2 linked regions of the Archangium violaceum genome follow. The protein of the gene in region 1 interacts with the protein of each later gene in a pairwise test. Links are inferred from orthologs where the notes say so. Each region holds a gene or a part of one and is shown in the gene's direction. Other genes may lie near its edges.

The links. The genes of interacting proteins can lie anywhere in the genome.
Region 2: the proteins of JRI60_RS05880 (region 1) and JRI60_RS24335 interact in binary tests that used the Escherichia coli proteins (3 or more experiments, as listed by UniProt). The link is inferred for Archangium violaceum from one-to-one orthologs.

Annotation. Positions count from the first base shown.
Region 1 is NZ_CP069396.1:1,369,335-1,373,028, reverse strand. The notes cover bases 574-3,342. They hold JRI60_RS05880 (lipid kinase), read left to right. Parts: upstream 574-1,344; coding sequence 1,345-2,340; downstream 2,341-3,342. Other genes in these bases: hrcA (heat-inducible transcriptional repressor HrcA), read right to left, coding at 2,624-3,342; JRI60_RS05875 (hypothetical protein), read left to right, coding at 2,422-2,580; JRI60_RS05885 (HAD family hydrolase), read left to right, coding at 574-1,251. Outside these bases: JRI60_RS05890 (hypothetical protein), read left to right, coding at 1-463; more of JRI60_RS05885, read left to right, coding at 538-573; more of hrcA, read right to left, coding at 3,343-3,655. UniProt on the Escherichia coli protein: In vitro phosphorylates phosphatidylglycerol but not diacylglycerol; the in vivo substrate is unknown.
Region 2 is NZ_CP069396.1:6,007,942-6,011,726, reverse strand. Bases 425-3,284 are described here. They hold JRI60_RS24335 (citrate synthase), read left to right. Parts: upstream 425-1,136; coding sequence 1,137-2,432; downstream 2,433-3,284. Other genes in these bases: JRI60_RS24330 (AMP-dependent synthetase/ligase), read right to left, coding at 2,565-3,284; JRI60_RS24340 (3-phosphoshikimate 1-carboxyvinyltransferase), read left to right, coding at 425-1,047. In the rest of the region: more of JRI60_RS24340, read left to right, coding at 1-424; more of JRI60_RS24330, read right to left, coding at 3,285-3,785.

The DNA of each region.
Region 1 (3,694 bases):
CGACCTGCCCCCGGAGCAGCGCGTGGGCGCGCTCACGCAGATTTTCGCGCCCTTCGCCCCCGAGGGCTTCCGCGCCCCGCTGCTACCGAGCCAGGGAGTGAGCGCCCACCGCGCTCCCCACCCCCGCGGCCCCGAGGCCGTGGAGCTGACGGTGAAGCCCGCGGGCAGTGACGTGGAGGTGACGTACGTGCTGCGCTGGCCCGCCATGGACTTCCTGGGCAAGCGCATCCGCAGTGGCGGCGACACCTCGGAAATCCGGGTGGAGGAGGAGCACTGCGACCAGGCCCTGGCCGTGTGCGTGCCCAAGCGGCTGACGCAGTGGGCGGGTGCCCAGAAGGTCGCGGAGACCACCCTGTCGCGCGTGGAGCTCAACCCCACCCTGCCCTCGGAGACGTTCGCGCTCACCGCGCCCGAGGGTTACACCGTTCAGACCAAGACGTTCGCGGTGGCGGGCGCACAGTAGGAGCGCCGCTGGGGTTGAAGCCCACCAGGGGCGTTCCCACCTTCCCTACCGGGAAGGAGTGCGACGGAATGGCCCTGGTGCGGAACGTCATCTTCGATGTGGATGGCACGCTGGTGGACTCGGTGGACGAGCATGCCGAGGCCTGGAGGCGCGCCTTCCTGGAGTTCGGGCGGGACGTGCCCTTCGCGCACGTGCGCAGTCAGATTGGCAAGGGCGCCGACCAGCTGATGCCCGTCTTCTTCACGGAGGACGAGCTGGAGAAGTTCGGCCAGGAGCTGAGCGACTACCGCTCCGCGCTCTTCAAGCGGGAGTTCATGCCCAAGCTGCGCCCCTTCCCCAAGGTGCGGGAGCTCATCCAGCGGCTGCGCCAGGATGGCATCCGCATCGCGCTCGCCTCCAGCGCCAAGGGAGACGAGCTGGAGCACTACGTCCGGCTGTGCGGCCTCGAGGGGCTGACGGACACGGAGACCTCCAAGGCGGACGCGGAGAAGTCCAAGCCCCACCCGGACATCTTCGATGCGGCCCTGGAGAAGCTCGGCCGGCCGGAGCCACACAGCGTGGTGGTGATCGGGGACACCCCCTACGACGCGCTGGCCGCGAACAAGCTGGGCGTGTCCACGGTGGGCGTGCTGTGCGGCGGCTTCCCCGAGGAGGACCTGCGCACGGCGGGCTGCCGCGCCATCTACAAGGACCCGGCGGACCTGCTGGCCCACTATGAGTCCTCGCGGGACACCTGGCCGTGGGCCGCGGACGCGGTGGCCGCCGCCAAGGACGAGGAGTCACGCTGACCCTGACCCACAGGGAGGGCAACCGGGGAAGCGGACCGGGCGTGCCCGGCCGTCCCTGGCCTCCCTGCCCGCCCGTGCGCATCTTCGACGACGATGGCCGTCGATGCCCTTCCAGATGCCGCACTCATCGCCCCTCCCAAGCGTGGCGCCCTCGATGAAGGGCCCGCGCTGCTGATCGTGAACAAGAAGTGCCGCATGGGGAGCGAGGCCTTCCCGGCCACGCTCGCGGCGCTCGAGTCACGCGGGATTCCCGTCGCCGCCAGCTACCGGCTCTCCCGGCCCAAGCGCATGGAGCAGGTGTTGCGCGAGGCCCTGGAAGACGGTGTGCGGCGGGTCCTCATCGGCGGGGGGGATGGCACGCTCAACCATGCCGTGCGCCTGCTGCTCGGACGTGACGTGACGCTGGGCGTGCTGCCGCTGGGCACGGGCAACGACTTCGCCCGCTCGCTCGGCATTCCCCCCACGCTGGAGGCCGCCTGCGACATCATCGCCGCCGGCTACACCGCCCGGGTGGACGTGGGGCTCGCCAACGGGCGGCCCTTCCTCAACGCCGCGAGCCTCGGCCTGGCCACCGCCATCGCCAAGCGGCTGACGCCCCAGCTCAAGCGCCGCGTGGGCAAGCTGGCCTACCCCATGGCCGCCGTCGCCGAGCTCTGGGAGCACCAGCCCTTCCACGTGCGGATGACGACCGACCGGGGAGACCTGGAGCTGGAGGTGCTCCAGCTCGTGGTGGGCAACGGGCGCTACCACGGCGCGGGCAACGTGGTGACTCCCGATGCCACGCTCGACGACCACCGCCTGGACGCCTACACCATCGCGGCGCCCTCGGCCGAGTCCGGACGCGAGGGCACCGGGCTGGGCCACATGCAGGACCTGTCCACCCTGGCGCGCGTCGCGCTGTCCCTGCGCCGCGGCGAGCATGTGTCCCATCCGGCCGTCACCGCCGTGCGCACCGCGTACCTGTACGTGGATGCCCAGCCGCCCCAGGACATCAACGCGGACGGGGAGCTCATCGGCCACACCCCGATACGCTTCGAGCTCGCCCCCGCCGCCCTGCGCGTCTACGCGCCCGCTCCCGTCCCGCATTGAGCCGGAATCTCGGCAACCGCCCCATTCCCCACTAGGCTCTCCCCTCCTGGATGGCGACCAGCCATCCCCACGGAGGGGCCCGTGCGACACCGTTCTCTCGTCCCACTCTTGATCGCCGCCGCCCTGTGCATCGCGGCGCTCGTCTTGATGTGGCTCCGCCCCATCCAGTTGGAGGCGGCTCGCGGCGCGGCGGCACAGTCCGCACAGGAGCCCTCGCGGCTCGAGCTTCGCCGGAAGTAGACCCTCACCCCAGCCCTCTCCCAGGGGGAGAGGGAGGGAAGGCTCACGCCTTGTCCAGCGCGCTCGAGAGGGCCTGCGCGGTGAAGTTCACCAACGGGATGATGCGCTGGTAGTTCATCCGCGTGGGCCCGATGACCCCCACCGTCCCCAGCACCTGCTCCCGGCTGCCGTAGGGGCTCGCGATGACCGTCACGTCCCCCGCCGAGGAGAACTCGCTCTCGGTGCCGATGAAGATCTGCATCTCGCGCGCCCGCTGCACCCGATCCAGCAGCGCCAGCAGCTTGTGCTTCTCCCCCAGCGCCTTGAAGAGCGCGCGCATGCGCTCCACGTCCGCGAACTCGGGCTGCTCCAGGAACGAGCCCGTGCCCTCGATGAGCACCCGCTCCCCCGTCTGCAGGTCCGTGGCCGCCGCCCCCAGCTTGAGCGCCTTGGCCGTCAGCACGTTGTAGAGCGCCTGCTCCTGGTCCAGCTCGCCCCGGATGCGCTCGCGCGCCTCCTCCAGCGTCACCTCGTGCAGCAGCTCGGACAGGTAGTTGCTCGCCTTGAGCAGCTCGTCCGAGGTGACGGGGAAGTCCACCGACAGCAGCTTGTTGATGACCTGGCCGTTCTGCCCCACGAGGATGGCCAGCACGCGGTCCTCCCGCAGCCGGACGAACTCGATGCGGTGGAAGATGGCCACGTCCGGGCGCGGGGTGACGACGACTCCCGCGTGCCGGGTGAGCGAGTGCAACAGGCGCGAGGCCTCGCCGAGCATCTCCTCCATGCCCGTCTCGTGCGCGAGCCCCGCGTGGATGAGCTCGCGGTCGCGCGGCCCCGGGTCCCTCAGCTGCACCAGCGTGTCCACGTAGAAGCGATAGCCACGGTCCGTGGGCACCCGGCCAGCGGAGGTGTGGGGCTTCTCCAGGAAGCCCAGCTCCTCCAGGTCCGCCAGCACGTTGCGCAGCGTGGCGGAGGACACGTCGAACTCCGGCTTGCGCGCCAGGTGCTGGCTCCCGACCGGGCCACCCCGGGCGATGTATTCCTGCACGACGGCTCGGAGGACTTCCTTCTCGCGCTCACCCAACTCTTCGGACATCTCTGCTCACACTCCCCAACGGCGCTTCGGCGCGGCCGA
Region 2 (3,785 bases), 4.6 Mb from region 1 along the record:
CGCGACGTGAACTGCGCGGATGGCGGAGCCCCCTTCCGCATCCTCGTCACCCAGGCGGCGGTGACTCCGGGAGCGCACGTGCGCCTGACCGGCACGCCCCGGCTCGGCGAGCGTCCGCATGGCGCCCTCTTCGACTCCCTGCGCGAGGCGCTCGGCCCCTCCGGGCTGGTGCTCACCGAGGGCAACCCCTGGCCGGTGGAGATCCATGCCCCCACCAAGACGGGAGAGCCCGTGTTCCGCGTGCCGGGCGCGCAGAGCAGCCAGTACGCCTCCAGCCTCCTGCTGGGGTGCGCGGCCCTCTACCTGCGCGAGCGCCGCCCATGGCGGGTGGAGATCATCGGCCCGCTGACGAGCGCGGGCTACCTGGAACTCACCGTCTCCTGGCTGCGCCGCTTCGGCTTCACCGTCCAGGAGTCCGAGGGACGGCTGGAAGTGACGGACTACCGGGCACCCGAGCGCACCCCGGCGATGCCCGGGGACTGGTCGTCCCTGGGCTACCTGCTGCTCATCGCCTGGCACACCGGGGGCAGCGTGGAGCGCGCGGATCTCTCCAGCGCCCACCCGGACCAGGCGCTGGTGCGGCTGGTGGAGCGCGCGGGCCTGACCACGGTGGCCGGCCCCGACAACACCCTGCGCATGACGGGCAAGGCGAAGGACGGGCTGGTGGCCTCGGGCAAGGAGTGCCCGGACCTGCTGCCTACGCTGGCCGCGCTCGCATGTGTGCTGCCACGCCCCTCCACGCTCACGGATGTAGGCGTCTTGCGCCTTAAGGAGAGCGACCGGCTGGAGGGAATCCGCACGCTGGTGGACGCTTTCGGCGGCAAAACCCAGCTGGAGGGGGAGACGTTGACAATCCACCCTCCTACCTCCCATCCGTCGCACTTCTCGATGGACAGCAAGGAAGATCACCGCCTGGCAATGGTGGCGGCTACTCTCTCTGTTGTGTCCGGTGTGCCTCTCACCCTCACCGGGCCGGAGTGCGTGGAGAAGAGCTTCCCGGGCTTCTGGCGGCAGTTGGAGCGCGCTGGGGTCCGCCTCACGTCTTGAAACGGGCGTTGCCCAGGGGGAAACGCGGCCTCCCCGGGTGCAGTTCTTTTTTGTTGAAAGCGCTCTGCCGCCTGTGAAAAGTCCCGCCCATGCCAAAGGACACGCTGACGATCACGGACAACCGGACCGGGAAGACGTACGAGGTCCCGATCGAGAATGGCTGCATTCGGACGAACAACCTCCGGCAGATCAAGGTCTCCGAGGACGACTTTGGTCTGATGGGTTACGACCCAGCGTTCCTGAACACGGCCAACTGCAAGAGCGCCATCACCTTCATCGATGGTGACAAGGGCATCCTCGAGTACCGGGGATATCCCATCGAGCAGCTCGCGGAGCGCTCCTCGTACCTCGAGGTGGCGTACCTGCTGCTCAATGGCGAGCTGCCCACGCAGAAGCAGCAGGAGGAGTTCAGCTACCTCGTGACGCACCACACGTACGTGCACGAGAACATCAAGTCCTTCATGGACGGGTTCCGCTACGACGCGCACCCGATGTCCATGCTGGCCTCGACGGTGGCGGCGCTCTCGGGCTTCTACCCGGACGCGCGCAACATCAAGGACGAGCGCAGCCGCAGCATCCAGATCACCCGGCTCATCGCGAAGATGCCGACGATCGCGGCCTTCTCGTACCGCCACAGCATGGGCCTGCCGTACGTCTACCCGGACAACGATCTGTCCTATGTGGGCAACTTCCTGGCGATGATCCGGAAGATCGGCACGGCGTCGTACAAGGTGCACCCGACGCTGGAGAAGGCGCTGGACGTGCTGTTCATCCTGCACGCGGACCACGAGCAGAACTGTTCGACGACGTCGGTGCGCACGGTGGGCTCGTCCGAGGTGGATCCGTACTCGGCGGTGGCGGCGGGCATCGCGGCGCTGTACGGCCCGCTGCACGGCGGCGCCAACGAGGCGGTGCTGCGCATGCTGCGTGAGATCGGTCACATCTCGAAGGTGCCGGACTTCATCAAGGCGGTGAAGAGCGGCGAGGGCGAGAAGAAGCTGATGGGCTTCGGACACCGCGTGTACAAGTCGTACGATCCGCGCGCGAAGGTCATCAAGCGGGTGGCGGACGAGGTCTTCGACGTGACGGGCAAGAACCCGTTGCTGGAGATCGCGGTGGAGCTGGAGCGGATCGCCCTGCAGGACGACTACTTCGTGAAGCGCAAGCTGTACCCGAACGTGGACTTCTACTCGGGGCTCATCTACGAGGCGATGGGCTTCCCGGTGGAGATGTTCCCGGTGCTCTTCGCGATTCCGCGTACGGTGGGTTGGTGCGCGCAGTGGCAGGAGATGGTGAAGGATCCGGAGCAGAAGATCGCGCGTCCGCGTCAGGTGTACACGGGCTCGAAGCGTCGCGACTACGTGCAGATGACGGATCGCAAGTAGAGCGAGGCCGAGAGGGTGCCGGGGATTCCGAGCACCCTCTCCCTCTGGGAGAGGGCCGGGGTGAGGGTCTACGGACCTGGAACCCGCGGCCCTCTCGCCGTTTCAGGGCGGGCCCAGGGCCCAGCCCGTGCCCTACCCCGCCTGGACCTCGCCCGGGGACACCGCCTCGGCGTACAGGGATTCAATGAGGGCCTTGTACCGGGCCTCGATGACCTGGCGGCGCATCTTCATGCTGGGGGTGAGCTCACCGCCCTCGATGGAGAAGTCCTGGGCGAGCACGGCGAAGCGCTTGATGCCCTCGAAGCGGGCGAGGCGCGGGTTCACCTCGTGCTCGATGGCCGCCTGGAGGTGCTGGCGCAAGCGCGCATCCTCGGCGAGGACAGAGAGGTCCTCGGGCCACCCGTGCTGTCGGGCGAGCGCCCGGGCGCGTTCGGGCTCCAGGGTGAGCAGAGCCACGAGGAACTTGCGGCGCTCGCCGACGACGAGCGCGTGGCCCACGGGAGACACGGCCTTGAGCAGCATCTCGATGTGAGCGGGAGCGGTCTTCTTGCCGCCGGAGGTGACGAGGATCTCCTTCTTGCGGCCGGTGATGTGGAGGAACCCCTCGGAGTCGAGCTGGCCCACGTCGCCCGAGTGCAACCAGCCGTCATGAAGGAGCTCGGCGGAGGCGGCGGGGTCCTTGAAGTAGCCCATGCAGACGCCGCCGCCGCGCACGAGGATCTCCCCGTCCCCGGCGATGCGGACCTCGATGCCCATCAGGGGCCGGCCGAGCGAGCCCAGGCGGGTGGCCTCGTGGGTGTTGAGGGTGGTGGGGCCACAGACCTCGGACTGGCCGTAGACCTCGCGCAGGACGATGTCGAGCGAGGTGAAGAACTCGAGCACGTCACGGCCGATGGGGGCGGCGCCGGTGGAGAAGAAGCGGGTGCGATCCAACCCGAGCTTCCCCAGGAGGGACTGGAAGACGGTGCGCCGGGCGAGCTGGTACTGGCCCTCCAGGTACAGGGGGACGCGCTCGTGACGCAGGGCGAGGGCGTTGCGCTCGGCGGCCACCTGGCGGGCCCACCCCACCACCTTCTGGCGGGCGGGGGGCTGCTCGCGGAGGACCTCCTCGATGCGGCCCTTGAACTTCTCCCAGACGCGCGGCACGCCGAAGAAGAGCGTGGGCCGGGCCTCGCGCAGGTCGTTCGGCACGGACTCCATGGACTGGGCGAAGTACACCTCGGCGCCCAGGGACAGCGGCCCGTGGAGGCTGAGCATCTGCTCGGCGATGTGCGCCAGGGGCAGGTACGACAGCAGCACCTCCCCTTCCTCCCGCATGCCGGTGGCGCGCATCAGGTGCTCGGCCGTCCACAC